Linked DNA regions of Fibrella aestuarina BUZ 2. The protein of the gene in region 2 interacts with the protein of the main gene of each other region in a pairwise test. Links are inferred from orthologs where the notes say so. Each region holds a gene or a part of one and is shown on either strand. Other genes may lie near its edges.

Region 1 (9,280 bases), 6.1 Mb from region 2 along the record:
GAGTTCGATCTGGTGTTCACGTCAACCCGCACCACCCGCACGGGCCCGGCCAGTCAGCCGGTGTTGGTACATGCCGCCAGTACCTATCAGCACGCCGACCTGAGCCGGGCCGAATAGGTCCGTTCAGGTACGTTGGTGGTGCACAAAAGCCCGTCTGGACAACCAGGCGGGCTTTTGTGATAACACAGTGTGCTTATGACTGACTCATCGCCGGCTCCGGTTTTTCCTCGGGCAGGATAAACTTCAGCGGTCGGCTCACCTGATTAGGCAACAGCGAAATCGCCAGCACCTGATCGACCGTATCGGCGTAGTGGAACGTCAGGTCTTTCACGTACGCCGGGTTGATCTCCTCGATGTCTTTGCGGTTCTTCGAGCAAAGGATAATCTCACGAACGCCCGCCCGATTGGCCGCCAGAATTTTCTCTTTGATACCACCCACCGGCAGTACTTTGCCGCGCAGGGTTACCTCGCCGGTCATCGCCACAAAGGGACGAACCTTCCGTTGCGTGTAAATCGACGCCATCGACGTGACCATCGTGATCCCCGCCGAGGGGCCATCTTTGGGCACGGCGCCCGCCGGTACGTGTACGTGCAGGTCGTAGTTGTTGAAAATGCGGTAATCGATGCCCAAGTCGTCGGCGTGGGCTTTCAGATAGGAGAGAGCCGTGATCGCCGACTCTTTCATCACGTCGCCCAGTTGCCCTGACAGGGTCAGCACGCCTTTGCCCCGGCTGAGGCTGCTTTCGATGAGCAAAATCTCGCCGCCAACCTGTGTCCAGGCCAGGCCCGTCACGATCCCGGCGATGTCGTCGTCGGAATACAGGTCTTTATCGAAAATTTCGGGGCCGAGCAGCTTGGTCACGTCGGCGGGACGTACCTGATGCTGATAAGGCTCTTCCAGGGCGATCGACTTAGCAATTTTACGGACGAGCGAACCAATTTTCTGTTCGAGGCTCCGCACCCCCGACTCCCTTGTGTAACCTTCGATGATCCGTAGCACTGCCTTATCATCGAACTGCAAATCCTTGGTTTTCAAACCGTGTTCGCGGCGTTGTTTCGGAATCAGGTACTTCTTGGCGATCTGCACTTTCTCTTCCACCGTGTAGCCCGTAATGTCGATGATCTCCATCCGGTCGCGCAGGGCGGGGTGGATGGTGTCGAGCGAGTTGGCCGTGGCGATGAACAGGCATTTCGACAAGTCGAACTCAACGTCGAGGTAGTTGTCGACAAACGTCGAGTTCTGCTCGGGGTCAAGCACCTCCAGCAGTGCCGACGACGGGTCGCCCCGGAAGTCGCTGCTCACTTTGTCGATCTCGTCGAGAATAAAGACCGGGTTCGAGGCCCCGCACTTGCGAATGTTCTGCACGATCTTGCCCGGCATGGCGCCGATGTAGGTCTTGCGGTGACCCCGTATTTCGGCTTCGTCGTGCACCCCGCCGAGGGCCATGCGCGAATATTTGCGGCCCAACGCCTTGGCAACCGACCGGCCCAGCGATGTTTTCCCTACGCCCGGAGGCCCGTAGAGGCACAGGATGGGGGCTTTCATGTCGTTTTTCAGCTTAAGAACGGCCAGGTATTCGATGATCCGCTCCTTCACTTTTTCCAACCCAAAATGGTCGCCGTCGAGGATTTTCTGGGCGCGTTTCAGGTCAAAATTGTCTTTCGTGTATTCACCCCAGGGCAGATCGACCATCAGTTCGATGTAGTTCATCGTGACAGGATACTCGGGGGCCATCGGGTTACTGCGTTGCAGCTTGCTGAGTTCTTTTTCGAAATGCTCGCGCACGGCCTGCGGCCACTTTTTCTGGTTGGCCCGCACCCGAATCTGCTCCAGCTCACGATCGGGGTTGTCCATGCCCAGCTCATCCTGCAGCACTTTCATCTGCTGCCGCAGGTAGTAGTCGCGCTGCTGCTGATCGAGGTCGAGGCTGGCTTTGCTCTGAATCTCGCGTTTCAGTTCCAGCAGTTGCACCTCCTTCAGGTAATATTCGAGCAGCAATTGCGCCTGCTGAACACCTTCCAGTTTTTCCAGTAGCTGCTGCTTATCCGATACTTCGGCGTTGATGTTCGACGACAGGAAATGCAGCAGGAAGATTGGGCTTTCGATGTTGTCGAGCGCGATGCGGGCTTCCTGCGGAATCTCCGGGTTGAGGCGCAGGATCTTGTAGGCCGCTTCTTTCAGCGACTGCAACAGCGCTTTGCCTTCTTTTTTATGGGCGCTCGGGAAGGAGTCTTCGATCTGACGAACCGTTGCCGTCAGGAAGGGGTCTTCCTGCTCGATCCGTTGAATTTCAAACCGCTTTTTACCCTGAATGATAATCGTGATGTTGCCATCGGGCAGGGTGATCATCTTAATGATGTAGGCGACCGTGCCGATGCGGTACAGATCGTCGGGCGTGGGCTCGTCTTTCTGCTGATTATTCTGCGCCACCACCCCGATGATGCGGTTACCCTTATAAGCCTTCTTGACCAGCCGGATTGATTTTTGCCGCCCAACCGTGACAGGCACCACCACTCCGGGAAACAAAACCGTATTTCGAACGGGCAGAATAGGTAAATGTTCGGGCATTTCGTAATCCAGATCGTCGCCGTCGGGCGAACCGAGTGGAATCATTTCCAGACTGTCTAAATCTGTATCTGCCAAAAACAGACCTGAAGCCAAATCACTTGATAATATCATAATGTATCCTGCCAAAAAGGCAGTGAAAAGTGCACGCAGTGGGTTTCTTTATGGTTGAGAAGTGCAGGGGGTATACAGGACAAGCAACATGCCAGAACGCGGATTCGTAACTCTTTTGGCTGGCTAAACGGGCTGTAACAAGGTCACTTAGGGCGAAAACGCCGTGGGCTTGTCAAAGCGATACTGCCTGAACGGGCTGATTGTTTCGGAAGACAATCGTTTTCTTCTGCTGGCTGCTTTGCAGGTTGACCAAATTGACTTGATCATCGAACAAATCCATCAATAGCGTATGCTTTATGACCACGTTTTTCAGCCCGTCGGGTGATTGCCCCGGTAGTTCAAAATAAATCCACTGGGCATCACCTTCCGGCTCATACCCAATGTACGTTAAGACCTTAGGCTTTCGCTGCGCGTCGGCAATAATAAACTGCTTACGAATGTACTTTTCAATTAAACGGTCGTGTTTCTGATCCTGTAAGTGGATCTTATTCCCGTTATTTTCTTTCGTTAGAGCGGTTTCCAAATCGTCGGTAAAAACGCGGAAACTCACCTCAAACGCCTGGTTTTTGGCGTCGTACTGAATCTGGGTGAGGCTGGTATGAAACGGATGCGCGACGAAGGCAACCAGTGAAACGAGCAGAAAACACAGGGCGCCTCCGGCCATGACGCTGGCAAGCCTTGAGCCATGGTCGCCGCTGCCCGCTGCACCAAAGAATAACCCTGACAGATAGGTTTGTCCCTGTCGTTTCTGCTCGTTTCGGCTCACGTTTACTTCAGGAAAATGTCGATAAAGAAGGCGTAGGCCATCAAGCCCAGCAACAACACCATGCCTACCCGCTGCGCACCCTCCACAAACTTGTCGGATGGCTTACGGCCCGAGATCATCTCATAGAGCAGGATGGTCGCATGCCCGCCGTCGAGTGCCGGAATGGGCAGTGCGTTCATGAAGGCCAGCGCCATCGACAGCAGGCCCGCCAGCGACCAGAAGCGCGTCCAGTCCCACACGCCGCCAAACATTTTGGCAATGCCTACGGGGCCGCTGATGGCCTTCGAAGCCGACACTTCGCCCTTGAAGATTTTGCCAAACCCACGGATATTATCGTAGATCACACCGAAGGCCTGCTTGGTGCCTTTACTCAGCGCCTCGCCAAACGTGTAGTCAACATGGGTTTCTTTCAGTTCCGATTTCTGGAAGAAACCGATGGTACCCTCCGGCGAAACCATCGGCCGAATCGTCAGCGACTGATTGCCCCGCTGAATGCCCAGCGTAATCACTTTGCCCTTGTTGGCCCGAATACCCTGCTGCACTTCATGGAAGAAGGCCGTAGGCTGATCGTTGACGCTCGTGATGCGGTCACCGGCTTTCAGGCCTGCCTTGTCGGCGGGGGAGCCGGGCTGTACTTCAGATACCGAGAAAGGGAAAATAGGGGCGATGAACTGACTGGCCGCCTCTTTGCTCGAAAAGCGCTCAGCCATGTTGTTGGGTACGTCGACGCGCACCCGTTCCAACGTACCTGAGGCGTTAGGTCGCTCGACGGTGTAATAGCTGTTGTGGCCGAGCAGCACGTCGGGGCTGGTTACCTCGGCGATGTTGTCGAATGATTTTCCGTTGATTTCGACGATCCGGTCACCGGTTTTTAAGCCGATCTGCTGCCCGTATTCGAGGGCCACAATGCCGTATTTGGCGTCGCGGGTCGAGATGTAGGTGCTGCCGAGGCTGTAAATCAGCGCCACAAAAATGGTGATACCCGTAATGATGTTGACGATGATACCGCCCATCATCACCACCAAACGCTGCCAGGCGGGTTTGGCCCGAAACTCGTAGGGTTTAGGCGGCTGATTCATCTGGTCCGTGTCGAGCGATTCGTCGATCATGCCCGAAATTTTCACGAAGCCACCCAGCGGAATGGCACCGAGGCCATATTCGGTCTCGCCCCGCCGGATGCTGACCACCTTGGGCGGGAACCCGATGAAATACTGTTCAACGCGCATCCCGAACAGACGCGCTGCCAATAAGTGGCCCAACTCATGCAGACCAACCAAAATTGAAAGGGCCAGCAACAGCTGACCAACCATAATTGCTATTTCCATGAAATCCGTTTGACGGTTGACGTCTCCCGTTTGATGCGGCAAACTTGCCAGTTACCAGCTACCAAACGCTATTTTTTAAACAAAACTCCCAAGTTTTTCGGTCGCTAGCCGGCGGGTTTCTTTGTCGGTGGCCACGTAGTCGTCGTACGTGGGGTTAGCCACAAACGAGACCTGCTGCATCGCGGCCTCGATAACATCGGAGATACCCAGAAAGCTAACCCGGTCGTGCAGGAAGGCATCAACCGCCACTTCGTTGGCGGCGTTGATGATGCAGGGCATGTTACCGCCCCGTTCCAGCGCATCAAACGCCAGTTGCAGGTTACGGAACGTACCCAGGTCGGGCTGCTCGAAGGTTAGCGACGAATAATTGGCAAAGTTAAAACGTGGGAAGTCGGATTTTAGCCGATTGGGGTAACCAAGTGCAAATTGAATAGGCAGCTTCATGTCGGGCAGGCCCAGCTGTGCCTTGAGGCTACCGTCTTCAAACTGCACCAGCGAATGAATAATGCTTTGCGGATGCACCACCACCTCGATCTGATCGGGCCGCAGGTTGAACAGCCATTTAGCCTCGATGACCTCCAGCCCCTTGTTCATCAGCGTAGCCGAATCGATGGTGATTTTGGCGCCCATGCTCCAGTTGGGGTGTTTCAGCGCCTGTGCCTTCGTGACAGTTTCCAGGTACGTCCGGTCTTTGCCCCGGAACGGCCCACCCGACGCCGTCAGGATAATCTTCTCAATGGGATTGTGAAACTCACCCACCAGGCACTGAAAAATGGCCGAATGCTCTGAATCGACGGGGTATATATTGACGCCGCGTTGGGCTGCCAGCCGGGTGATGAGTTCGCCCGCTACCACCAACGTTTCTTTGTTGGCCAGCGCAATGGGTTTGCCCGCTTCGATGGCCTTAATAGTGGGCAGCAGACCCGCATAGCCGACCATCGCCGTCAGCACCATATCGACGCTGTCCATCTGCACGACAGAGGCAATGGAGTTGAGGCCGGCGTAGACTTTGATGCCCAGCGGGTCGAGGGCCGAAAAAACGGTGTCGTAGCGGGTTTCGTCGCAGATGACCACCACGTTGGGTTGCACCAGCCGGGCCTGTTCAATCAGGAGGTCGGCGTTGTGGTTGGCCGTCAGGACTTCCACCGAAAACTGATCAGGGTGGGCCTGTACGACCTCGATCGCCTGGGTGCCAATGGAGCCTGTCGAGCCCAGAATGGCCAGTCGGCGTTTAGGAGTTGGATTCGTCATTCAATAAAATACGCAAGTACTGAACAGGGCTGTAGTGGGGTATTACTCAACCAAAATTAGTAAACACGCTCTCAACAAACAGAAGCGTACGGAAAGCGTCGAACATGGCGTAATAGGCCCGGTTGACAGCGCCTGCTATATGAGCTTTATTGAGGAGCAGTTGAGCAGATTCTAAACTATCATCCGCTTTGGCCAGCCATCGGGCTACACGTTCCTTCACAGGTCAATACCGTCTTTGTGAACAAACATGAGCAGGAAGGTTTCTGCTTCGACAAATTGGCTCATCAACGATGGCACAAACGAAACGCGAATGCGGTCTTGCTCAAAGTGCCGGTAAGCTAGCTGGAAGAGGCCTTCCTTTTTGAGGTCCAGTACTGATGTCCCACTCACAACGGGCATAATGTCGAGGTCAGAGTCCTCATGAAAATCACCCCGAGCATACGATCCAAACAGAATAATTCGCTTAAGTTGATCACCGTAAAAGGCTATTAACTCTTGCCGGACCTTCGCGAGTGTATCGCGAATGTGCCCGGGTAAGTGCTCTAGCTGGTCAATAGCGGGTGATGGCGTTTCCATAAACCAAAATTACGGCTTTATCGGCAAGATCGATTGCGTCAGGCCTTACTGTAACGTCAGTACGATCTGCCGGTTGTTGGCGAGTGCGATGCCTGGCTCAAGCGATTGCTCCTGTACTTTGCCCCGGCCCTGCACGGCTACGCGCAGCCCCCGGTTTTCGAGCAGGGGCAGGGCGTCGCGCAGGGTGAGGCCGCGTACGTCGGGGATGCGGTCTTTCCGCGCCGGTACGCTCTGCCAGCTACCCCCCTCGCGCCGACGTACCCAGCCTTCGGCGGCGGGCTGACTGTCGAGGTTCAGTTCGGTGCTGATCGTGTGGAGGTCTTCGGCATACCCGGCATTGGCCAGTTGCGGGCTGAACCGGGCGGGGCGCTCGGCACGGCGCGGGCGCATGGGCGCGTGGATGTCGATGTCGTAGCTGTAAATCCGGTCGGCCACTTCTTTAAAGACGGGGGCCGACACGCTACCCGCATAGAGCAGATTGACGTTTTCGCCGTGCGGGTTATCCACCATCGTCAGGATCGTGTATTTGGGGTGGTCGGCGGGGAAATAGCCAATGAATGACGTATAGTACCGCCCTTTTTGGTAAAGCCCGTTGACGATTTTCTGCGCGGTGCCGGTCTTCCCCGCGATCTTGTAATTGGGGTTTCGGATGTTGCGGGCCGTGCCGTGGTCAACAACCCCTTCAAGCATGTTTTTCACCAGCCGGATCGTCTCGGGTTTGGCAATCGGTTCGGGCGCTACATAGGGCGCGGTCTCTTCGATGACTTCACCGGCCAGTTTCACCTGTTTCACCAGCATCGGACGTACCCAGCGCCCATCGTTGGCCACCGCGTTGTAGAACGTCAGCATTTGCAGGGGCGTCAGCTGCATTTCGTAGCCGTACGACATGAAGGTGAGCGACGTTTTGCTCCAGCCTTTCATGTCGGGGTTGCGCATAACGGGGGGCGCCTCGCCGCGCATGTGGATGCCCGTGGGTTTGTTGAGCCGGAACTGCCGCAGGTAGCGACAATACAGGTCGGGACGGCTGTAGAAGTAGCTCGCCATCATCATGTGGATGCCCACGTTCGATGACTTTTCAAACACCTGCTGTGCCGTAATGCTGCCTGACGCGCCGCCTTTCGAGTCGGCCACTTCAACGCCGTGGTAGCGCACGGCCCGGTCGCCGGTGTGAATCATCTTGCCGGGCCAGATGGCTTTTTCTTCCAGCAGGGCCATCATGGTCGCCAGCTTGAAAGTGCTACCCGGATCGGTGCGGCCCGCCAGCGCGTGGTTGAAGTTTTCGACGTACCCACCGTTTTGCCGGGTGAGGTTGGCCAACGCCCGGATTTCGCCCGTCTGTACCTCCATCACGATTACGCTGCCCCGGTCGGCGTTGTAGCGCTCCAACGCGCCTTTCAGCGCGGTTTCGGCAATGTCCTGAAAATTGACGTCGATCGTCGTGTACAGGTCGAGGCCGGGTTCGGGTTTCATGTCGGGGCCATCGTCGACGGGCTTCTTCACGCCGCCAGCCAGTACTTCGACCAGCCCAACGGCGTTTTTACCGGCCAGCGCGGTCTGGAATGAGGCCTCGAGGCCCATTTGCCCCTGTCCGTTTTTCGGGTTCAGGTCGCCCACCGTTCGCAAGGCCATCTGCCCGTAGGGGTGGTAGCGCTCGTAATAGGCCCGCAGCCCACCGCCCCGCGCCGACAGCTTTTTGGTTTTTCGGAAAAAAGGCCATTTCAACAGCTCCTGCCGCTCCTGAAACGACACCCGCCGCCGGTTGAGCAGCAGGTATTTTCGGCCCGATTGGCGCGCGGCCCGCACCAGACTGGTGTATTCGCGGGCCGATTTGTCCCGAAAAATGGCCGACATCACCAGCCCCAGCGAATCGACTTTGGCGTTGAAATAGTCTTCCTTGGCCACACGCGGGTCGATGCCCACTTCGTAGGTTGGGAGCGAGGTTGCCAGCAGACTACCATCGCGGGCGTAGATGTCGCCCCGTTTGGCCCGCAACGTATCCTGCCGGATCTGAAAGCCTTCGATGCGCTGGCTCCAGAGTTTGGCTTCTGTTTCGCCCTTCTTCTTGAAGGTGGCAAAGTATTGCATGTATACCAGCCGACCCAGGATCGCTACGCCCAGCAACACCAGTGCAAAGAAGGCGTGCCGCGATCGGTTCAGGAATTCTTCTTTGATGTTCATGGGAGAGGGTGGAGAATGAATAATGTATAATGAACAATGTATACTGGGTTTGCTAGCCGAACGGATTGACTCATAGCCCATTCATTGTACATTATTCATCATACATCATTCATTTGAAATTACTCATTCACAATTAATTTGATAGGTGGCGTTTGGCTGTCGACGAGGCTGTCGGCGTAGACGCGTTTGCTGATTTCCGATTGTTTGCTGCTACGGGCCAGATCGGCTTCGAGCGTGGTCGCCTGCGCGCGCAACTCGTCGACATCGGTGCGGGTGCGGTGGATGCGCCGTACCAGTCGTTCGGCGTTGTGGTTCAGGCCGATGTAGAGCATCAGCAGCAACGTCACCCACAAAATGCGGTTGATGTTACGAATCGGCCAGGCATTATCGGAGCCGAACAGCCGGTCGAAACCAATCACCTCATTGATCCACGTGGCAATGCGGTTGGGCTTCCGTTTGCGGCGCACCGGCTTGGGCGGCGGCTGGTGTTTGAAGGTGTTGAGG
Region 2 (9,145 bases):
TGGATTACCATCGCGACGGTAATCTCAACGGTCTTTCAGTTTGGTCAGGTGACGGTACTGGCCCGGCTGCTCTCGCCTACCGAATTTGGGTTAGTGGCCCTCAGTAACTTGATTCTCACCTTCTTTCAGCTATTCACTAACCTTGGTTTTTCGGGATCGATCATCTACAAACAGGAGAGCGATCGCACGGTGCTGTCAACCCTATACTGGCTCAACATCAGTCTTGGCGTGTTGATCTTCACCGTACTCCAGTTTTCGGCCCCCACTATTGCCAGCTACAACCACGAGCCCCGTCTGGAGCGGGTATTGCACCTGTCGTCGTTCTATTTTTTGATCGTCTACATTGGGCAACTTTACTTATTTCTGATGGAAAAGGAACTGCGGTTCCGAACCATCGCGATCATTGACATTGTCGGCACGGTAGTCGGTACAGGCACCACGCTTGTGCTGGCGTTCCGGGGCATGCACGAACTGTCGCTGGTGATAGGGCAGCTGGTTGGGCAGGCGCTGCGCACAACGCTACAAGTGTTGCTGGGTTACCCGCTGTTTGTGCCCCGGTTTCAGATGGTCCTGCGCGAAGTGCGCGAACACCTGCGGTTTGGCCTGTATACGCTCGGTGATGGCATTCTGGGCTTCGTGCAGTCTAACTACGACAACCTGTTTATCGGGTTTATTCTGGGCAACGAGATGCTGGGTTTCTACACACTGGCCTACCAACTGGCCGTGTACCCCATCACCAAGCTCAACCCGATTATCCTGCAGGTGGCGTACCCGGTGCTGGCTAAAATGCAGGACAATAATGCCGAATTGAAACGGTCGTATCTGAAAATCCTCGACATCCTGAGTTACTGCAACATGCCCCTGTTGGCCGGTCTGTTCATTACGGCTGATACGGTGGTGCCGCTCCTTTACGGGCCGGGTTGGGAGTCTACCGTCGACCTGATTCACATCTTCGTGTTCGTGGGTACGTTGATGTGCCTGAGCCACCCCCTCTTTACGCTGGCGTTTACGAAAGGCAAGCCCAACCTGCTCTTCTACCTGAATCTCGCTACCCTGCTAATCAAGATTCCGCTGGTATACTGGCTGGGGCGCGAATACGGCGTAAAGGGCGCCGCGACCGCGTTTCTGCTGGCAACCGCCTTCAATCTGCTGGTCAACTTCGCCATCGTTCACTACCTCGTTGGGTCGTTTATGGGTACGTTCCTGCGGAACATCGTACGACCACTGCTGTTCTGCATCCTGATGGTTGGCGGGGTTGCGGTTTACAAAGCCTTCTTCGGGCATGAAGGCATTGCGAATGCGTTGGCTGAAATCGCCATCGGGGGCGGTATTTACGGGGCGCTCACACTCGCATTCAAAGTGTCGATTCGTGAGCTGAAAGGCCTACGGCAGGCGCTGTAAATCCGCTGACAGCTCTATCCGCGTAGCGGCTTCTCCAGCATAATCGTCAGCCCGTGTTTGCCGGGTTGGGTGCCAACCACGTCGAAACCATGCCGGATGTTCAGGATCAGCATAGACCGCCATTGGTTGTAGGTGTGCGTGCGGATGGTAACGTACCCAGCGAGGCGGCAGGCGTCATGTTGTCGGCACATCAGTTCGGCAGCGATACCCCGTCCGCGCCAGGCCGGATCGACGCCTCCCAGCCAGCTATAAAACGTACCCGACTGCCACTCATACCCAATCTTGCAGCCTACCACCCGTTGGCCATCAAGGGCCAGTAGCAGCTGAAAAGCCGGGTGCGTAGCCTTGCGCGTCAGGTCGTCGAGCCATTCTGCACGTGACTGATTCGCGAATACCGCCGTGAGCAGGTCGAGCAACGTACTCAGCAGCGGTTCGGGTGGTAGCGTGGTATGTGTTTGATAAACGAGCACGAGACTGGAGGGTACGTTACAATTCAGCCAGCAGGTATTCGGCAATCAGGAAGTACACGCCGATGCCGATCAGGTCATTGGCGGTGGTAATAAATGGCCCCGACGCCACCGCCGGGTTGATGCCAATTCGGTTGAGGAGCAAGGGCGTAATGGTACCCATGAACGACGCCAGCAGCACCACGCTCAACAGCGAAAGACCCACGACAGAAAACAGCCGAGGTTCGCCGATCAGGAGCGTGTAGGAACCCGCCAATAAGCCCACTACGGCACCGTTGACCAGCGCCAGCACGAGCGTTCGGAGCAACCGCTGCCCCAAGGAATAGGTCAGTCCCGATGAATCGGAAAGGCTCTGCACGATGAGCGAGGCCGTCTGAATGCCTACGTTGCCACCCGTCGAACCGATAATGGGGATAAATGCCGCCAAAGCCGCAATCTTGCCCAGTTCGCTCTGAAAACCGTTGATCACCGTGGCGGCCATCAAGCTACCCACGGCCCCGGCCAGCAGCCAAGGGAGCTGCGCTTTAGCACGTACCCAGAGCGTATCGTCTTCCTCTACTTCACCCGACAGACCCGAAATCGCCTGAATGTCGTCTTCAGCCTGTTCGGTAATCACGTCGACGATATCATCGATGGTGATCCGGCCCAAAAGGCGGCCCTGTACGTTCACGACGGGCACCGCGTCGAGGTCATATTTCTGCATGATCTCAGCGACCTCGGTCACGGGCCGGTAGGTTTCTACAGCGACTACGTCCTGCTCGTAGATGTCCGCAATTTTGGCGTATTTCCGGGCCAGCACGATCTTTTTCAGCGACACAAAGCCAAGCAACTTGCCCGCTTCATCGACCACGTAGACGGCGTAGACTTTCTCCACGTTTTCGGCCTGCTGCCGGATCTCCTCGATGCACTGATTGACGTTGGTGTCGACTTGAATCTTAACCAACTCCTTCTGCATGAGGCCCCCGGCCACGTCTTCGTCGTAGTGGAGCAGGTCGATGATAAACCGGGCCTGTTCGCGGTCGTTGAGCAGGCCAATCACCTCTTCGCGCAGTTGCACCGGCTGCTCGTTGAGCAAGTCAACGGCATCATCGGAATCCATTTCCTCGACAAACGGGGCTAGCTCTTCCGATGTAAACGACGCGATGAATCCATCCCGAATTGACTCGTCGAGGTTCACCAGAATCTCGGCACCCACGTTTTTGTCGAGTAAACTCAGCAGGTAGCGGGCCGAAGTCGTGTCCAGTTCATACAGAATCCCCGAAATATCGGCCGGATACAGCTCGTCCATGTCGGCGCGAAGGGTCGTTTCGTCGCCTGCGTCGATTGCCGTCTGAATCCGGTCGAGGTATTCTTTGGTAAGTTCGAAGGTCATGGAAAAGAATGGGAACGCGGATGAAGCGAATGGAAAGGCGTATGCGGGTAGTCAGAAAAGCAGCTTCACAGCAGGTTGCTTCTAGGTTGCCTAAGCGCCTAAAAGTGGTATCGATCCATCAAAGTCCGCTTCATCCGCGTTCCATCAGCAACGTCAATTCGACGAAATCGGCCACGCTGAGTTGTTCGGCGCGTTTATCCATGAATGGGCTGGCGGCGGCTGCTTCCGTAATACCGAGGGGTTTGAGTGCATTGCGGAGCGTTTTGCGTCGCTGATTGAACCCATGTTTCACCACGTTGGTAAATTTACGCTCATCGCAGCCCAGGTCGGTACGGCTATTACGGCGGCAACTGATCACGCCCGAATGCACTTTGGGGGGCGGGTTAAACACTTCCGGCCCCACCGTAAATTCGTATTTGACGTCGTACCAGGCTTGTAGGAACACGCTCAAAATACCATAGTCGCGGCTACCTGGTCCCGAGGCGAGCCGTTGGGCCACCTCACGCTGCAACATGCCCACCACCTCGGGCACCTGCTCGCGCATCTCGAGTACTTTAAAGAAAATCTGGCTTGAAATGTTGTACGGAAAATTACCGATGACCGCGAATGGAGCCGCCGAATCGCCGTATAGCTGCGTAGGGTCCATTTGCAGAAAGTCGCCTTCGATAATGTGCCCGTTCAACTCAGGTACGTTGCGCTTCAGGTACGTGACCGATTCGGTGTCGATCTCCACCACATCGAGTTGAAACCGACTGTCTTTGAGCAAAAACTGAGTCAGCACGCCCGTGCCAGGGCCAATTTCGAGCACATGTTTGTAGGGCACTCCGTCGATACCGGCGTGGCCACTGAGCAGGTCGGCAATCCGCTGCGAAACGCTCATATCGGTCAGAAAATGCTGACCCAAGGCTTTTTTAGGTGTAACGTAATTGGCGTGGCTACTAACCGGACCCGAACGTTTTCCAGCGCGATTGACGGAATGGCGTGACTTCATGCTGCGAAGGTACGATGCACGTTCCGTAGAGACGCATGCCGGGCTCCGCCGCGATCACAGGTTTCGAATGTATTTCTGGCCGCCCAGCGCGCGCATCTGCCGGGAGATCTGGCGGGTGCGGCGCTGAATGTAGGCCGACGGATTCTTGACCGAAAACTTGTTCGGATTGGGCAGCACGGCGGCAATCCGGGCGGCTTCGCTGCGACTTAGGCTGCTGGCCGAGTGCCCATAGAACCGTTCAGAGGCGGCTTCGACTCCGAAGGTCATCGGGCCGGTTTCGGCAACGTTCAGGTACACTTCCAGAATGCGTTTTTTGCCCCAGATCAGTTCGATGAGCACCGTGAAGTACACTTCGAGCCCCTTTCGGATGTAGCTGCGGCCCGTCCAGAGAAACACATTCTTGGCCACCTGCTGCGAGATGGTGCTGGCCCCACGCGGCCGTTTGCGGTACTGGTTTTCGCGGATCGCATCCTGAATTTCGTCGAAGTCGAACCCCCAGTGGTACGGAAACTGCTGATCTTCGGAGGCTACGACGGCCAGGGCGGCTTCCTTATTGATCTCATCGAACGACCGCCAGGTTTTGTGAATCTCACTGGGCTGATCGGTGCCCATCGCGTCCCACTTGCGGCTGATGGTTAAGGGTGTAAACCAAACCGGAACGTACTTCAGCACAACCACCCAGGCCACCGAACCCAGGAATAGCACCAGCATGGTTTTAACCAAAAACCAGTAAACGACCACCAGCATGGGATGCCGCCGAACGTAGGTCTTTGTCTGCTGCCACCGCTGCCGAACCGCCTTACCCAGCGCGCTCTTATACAGCCCCGACGACGTACCCGACGGTTTCGTTCGGGGCGATTCGCGGCGCGACTGACCCGATGGTGACGAGCCGGAATAGGGGCGGTTGCCAGGCTGGTTGCTGGGCGGCATAGGCGGCGGAGTTAACCGAGGGTCGGGGGCAGGCGTTCGTAGGCGATTAACGCGCTTTTCGGGCGGCATGGTATGGTGCTGTTCACTGTTTTCCGTCTACGGTCTTTGGGCCCGGCTCCTCTCGGCCATAGCCGACAACAGAATACCGCAGCCAGAAAATCGAACCGGATTGTTACAAACTTAACCTACGAATAACTCACTCGCCACGCGATCGGCGAAGAGTTTGCCCGATTCGGTGAGCGTAAGGCTGTTTTCTGTTTGAACGAGCCAGCCCGTCTGTGTCAACTGAGCCAACGTCGTAGCCTGCTCGGCTGAGAAGGACGCACCGAGCAGCGCGTCGAGTTCGCTCAACTGGCAACCCCACTGGGTACGTAGGCCCGTCAGCAAATAATCGTTGACCTGATCGGCGGGAGTTAGCGCTTCGCGTTCGCTGGGTACGTCGGTCAGCTCGGCGCCCTCATGCAGCGCCTTTACGTACAGCGCATTGTTAGCAACATTGTATTGACGGCTTTGAATGTCGTAGGAGTGGGCCGAGGGGCCGATGCCCAGGTAGGGGCGGCGTTGCCAGTAGGCCGTGTTGTGGCGGGCGTATTGGACGGTGGAGCCGATCTGCCGGGCAAAGTTGGAAATCTCGTAATGCACGTACCCAGCGGCCTTGAGGGCGGTCACCAGTTCGGCAAACTGGTTGGCCGATAACGCTTCATCGACAGACGTCAGCCGACCCTTAGCCATCCAGCGTCCAAAGGCCGTGTCGGGTTCAATGGTGAGGTTGTAGGCCGAGAGGTGAGGTACGTCTAGCGCCAGCGCTTTATCCAGATCGCGGGGCCAGATCGTCTCCGAAATACCGTAAATGAGGTCAATGCTGAGGTTCTCGAAACCAGCGTCGCGGGCGCGGGGCACGCAGGCTTCGGCTTCGGCGGCGTTGTGAGCGCGGTTCATCCAGCGCAACGTAGCTTCGTCAAATGTCTGAATACCAATGCTTAATCGATTGACGTAGCGGCGGAGCATCGCCAGGTGAGCCGCGTCTGCCAGGTCGTCGGGGTTGGCTTCAAGAGTAATTTCGGCGTCAGGCTCGACGGTGAAGTGACGGTGAATGGCGTCGAGCAGGTACGTCAGCTCGGCTTCGGTGAGTAGGGAAGGGGTACCCCCGCCAAAATAGACCGTCTGGAGAGGTGTTTGGGCAGGTAGGTACGTATGCCGCAGGTCGATTTCGCGCGCCATCGCCTCCACCACCGCCCGGCGCTGTTGCTGATTGGTGCTGAAATGGAAGTCGCAGTAATGGCAGGCCTGCCGGCAAAAGGGAATGTGCAAATACAGATGCATACGAAGCTAACGACCGGCTACTGGCAGTTAGTTGCATCGGCGGTTTGGCCTATTTTTTAGGGCAGCTTTTGCAGCGTTTCCCCTTCTTGTACTTTTTGCAACAGGTCTTAAATACGCAGTCAGGTACGTTGCGGGTGATTAAAGGTAGCGCAATCAGCGTGGTCGGAAAAGCGTCGTTGTCGGTGTCGTGTTGCATGATAGTCGATAAAGTACATCAAATTTATAGTTTATTTAGATTCAATCAACATAAGCAGTCGATTATCTTGTGGCTGCCTTTGCTAAACCTGATAATAAAGTTGTGGCGTGCCGACAACGGTTCGCGGTGGTTTGACGTATGCAAAGTAGCTTTGTTTATATAGGTGATTCGTTAACTATCAACTTCTTGTATGACTCAATTTTACCGGCTTGCCGGGCTGCTGGCTTTCCTGAGCAGTTCGGTGCTGGCACAACCGCTGCCCCAATACAGCGCGGCACAACGCAGTCGCCTTCAAGCTCTTCAACAGACGCTATCACAGGAACAAACCAGTAATTACCAGAGAGCCCTTACCGTGGCTACCCAACGTGGTCGCCAGGCCATAGAGCCGGCTGGTAACGGTCACGTGCAGATCCTGCGCGGGATTGACGAAATCACGGGCAATCTGCTCTACGATATCTCCTTTACCAACGTACGCGCGGCCGAAACCACCCGCACCACCAGCCTCTACAGTGGGGGCAGCCTCGGCGTGAATCTGCGGGGTGGTTCGGCCTCGGTGAAAGACCGGCTGGGCATGTGGGAAATTGCGGCGACCTACACGGGGCATCCCGAGTTTCAGGGCCGGGTAGTGCAGCAGGATATTACCAGCAGTATCGACCGGGAAGCCGACGACGTTAACCACGCCACCCACGTGGGCGGCACACTGGTGGCCGCCGGGCTGAATCCGCTGGTGCGGGGCATGGCGAGCGGCGCGAACCTCAAAGCCTGGGATGCCAGCAGTGATGTATCGGAAATGACCGGCGCGGGCCAGAATCTGCTCCTGTCCAACCACTCGTACGGCAGCATTGCGGGCTGGCGCTACAATTCGTCGCGCACGACAACCAACAAATGGGAGTGGTGGGGCGATACAACCCTGAGCGCCACCCAGGATTTCAAATTCGGACAATACGACAACACGGCTCGCGCCTGGGATGTCGTGGCGGCAGCCGCCCCTTATTACCTGATCACCAAATCGGCTGGTAACAACCACGCTGAGGGCGGCCCCCCGGCGGGGGAGGCGTATTTTCTGGTACAACACAGCAGCCGCCGGAGTACGACGCCCCGCGAAACGCAGGTTGGTTACGACAACATTCCGACCTACGGCAACGCCAAGAACATTCTGACCGTCGGGGCGGTGTCGCGGCTGAGCAACGGCTACAATCGGCCGGGCGACGTTAGCATTGCTTCGTTTAGCAGTTGGGGGCCCACCGACGATGGCCGTATCAAGCCCGACATTGTGGGGATGGGCGTCAACGTAACCTCGACCGTGTCGTCGGCATCGTTTGCGTATGGGACCGAGAGCGGCACGTCGATGTCGTCGCCCAATGTGTCGGGGTCGCTGTTGCTGTTACAGGAATATTTCGCGTCGCTGAACGCCAGCAAAGTGATGCGGGCCAGCACCCTGAAAGCATTGGTGTTGCACACGGCCGATGAGGCGGGTGACGCGCCCGGTCCCGATTACCGCTTTGGCTGGGGGCTGCTGAACGTAGAAAAAGCGGCGCAGGTGATTCGCAACGCCGAACGCACCCATGTGCTCGATGAACGGACACTGGCGCAGGGGGCAACCTACTCGCTGTCGGTGGTGGCGTCGGGGCGGGGGCCACTCGTAGCGACCATCGCCTGGACCGATCCCGAAGGCACCGCTCAGACGGGTGCTGCCCGGATCAACGACCGCACCCCCAAGCTGGTCAACGACCTGGATCTTCGCCTGGCGGATGGCACAACGACCACTTCGCCCTGGGTACTTGACCCCGAAAATCCGGCAAGCGCCGCTACCCGTGGCGACAACATCCGCGACAACGTCGAGCAGGTATACGTCGCTAACCCGGTGCCGGGACGTACCTACGTGCTCACGATCAGCCATAAAGGCACGCTCCGCAATAACGCCCAGGATTATGGGCTGGTAATAAGTGGCGCGGGTGGCGTGGCCTATTGCGCGTCGGCGGCCTCGTCGTCGGGTGATAGCAAGATTGCCCGCGTTCAGTTTGCCAATGTCGATCAGGCGGGGGCGACGGGCTGCACCACCTACACCGATTTTACGAGCGCAACAACCGTAGCCGAGGTGCAGCCGAGTCAGCCAGTGCCCATCACCGTCACGACCGGCACCTGCGGCGCGGCGCGGTCGGTGGTGGTAAAAACGTTTGCCGACTGGAACGCCAACGGATCGTTTACCGACGCGGGTGAGCTGCTGGGTACGTCGACAGTCCTGACCGGGCCGGGTACGTTCGTCGGGAGCCTTACGGCGCCGGCCAGCGTAACGGCGGGCTCGATTGTGCGGCTGCGCATTGTGGTGGTCGAAACGGCCGATGCCAACGCCGTGCAACCCTGCGGTAATTATGGCGCGGGCGAAACGCAGGACTACCTGCTGCGCATCATCCGGTCGCAGAATGATGTGGCCGTCACGACGCTGCCCTCGGCCAGTCCGCTTT

Evidence for each region.
Region 1: the proteins of mtgA (region 2) and FAES_RS27605 interact in binary tests that used the Escherichia coli proteins (3 or more experiments, as listed by UniProt). The link is inferred for Fibrella aestuarina BUZ 2 from one-to-one orthologs.

What each region holds. Positions count from the first base shown.
Region 1 is NC_020054.1:6,646,512-6,655,791, reverse strand. The notes cover bases 6,211-9,111. They hold FAES_RS27605 (PASTA domain-containing penicillin-binding protein), read right to left. Parts: upstream 8,777-9,111; coding sequence 6,644-8,776; downstream 6,211-6,643. Other genes in these bases: FAES_RS27600 (FtsL-like putative cell division protein), read right to left, coding at 8,896-9,111; FAES_RS29375 (nucleotidyltransferase family protein), read right to left, coding at 6,239-6,598; FAES_RS30860 (HEPN domain-containing protein), read right to left, coding at 6,211-6,242. In the rest of the region: FAES_RS29380 (hypothetical protein), read left to right, coding at 1-117; lon (endopeptidase La), read right to left, coding at 194-2,680; FAES_RS27625 (DUF6702 family protein), read right to left, coding at 2,853-3,446; RIP metalloprotease RseP, read right to left, coding at 3,449-4,771; FAES_RS27615 (1-deoxy-D-xylulose-5-phosphate reductoisomerase), read right to left, coding at 4,847-6,022; more of FAES_RS30860, read right to left, coding at 6,069-6,210; more of FAES_RS27600, read right to left, coding at 9,112-9,280. UniProt on the Escherichia coli protein: Essential cell division protein that catalyzes cross-linking of the peptidoglycan cell wall at the division septum. Required for localization of FtsN.
Region 2 is NC_020054.1:559,487-568,631, reverse strand. Bases 3,259-6,024 are described here. They hold mtgA (monofunctional biosynthetic peptidoglycan transglycosylase), read right to left. Parts: upstream 5,231-6,024; coding sequence 4,286-5,230; downstream 3,259-4,285. Other genes in these bases: hemW (radical SAM family heme chaperone HemW), read right to left, coding at 5,342-6,024; rsmA (16S rRNA (adenine(1518)-N(6)/adenine(1519)-N(6))-dimethyltransferase RsmA), read right to left, coding at 3,371-4,231. In the rest of the region: FAES_RS02170 (MOP flippase family protein), read left to right, coding at 1-1,401; FAES_RS02165 (GNAT family N-acetyltransferase), read right to left, coding at 1,416-1,871; mgtE (magnesium transporter), read right to left, coding at 1,888-3,240; more of hemW, read right to left, coding at 6,025-6,484; FAES_RS02140 (S8 family serine peptidase), read left to right, coding at 6,871-9,145. UniProt on the Escherichia coli protein: Peptidoglycan polymerase that catalyzes glycan chain elongation from lipid-linked precursors. May play a role in peptidoglycan assembly during cell division in collaboration with other cell division proteins.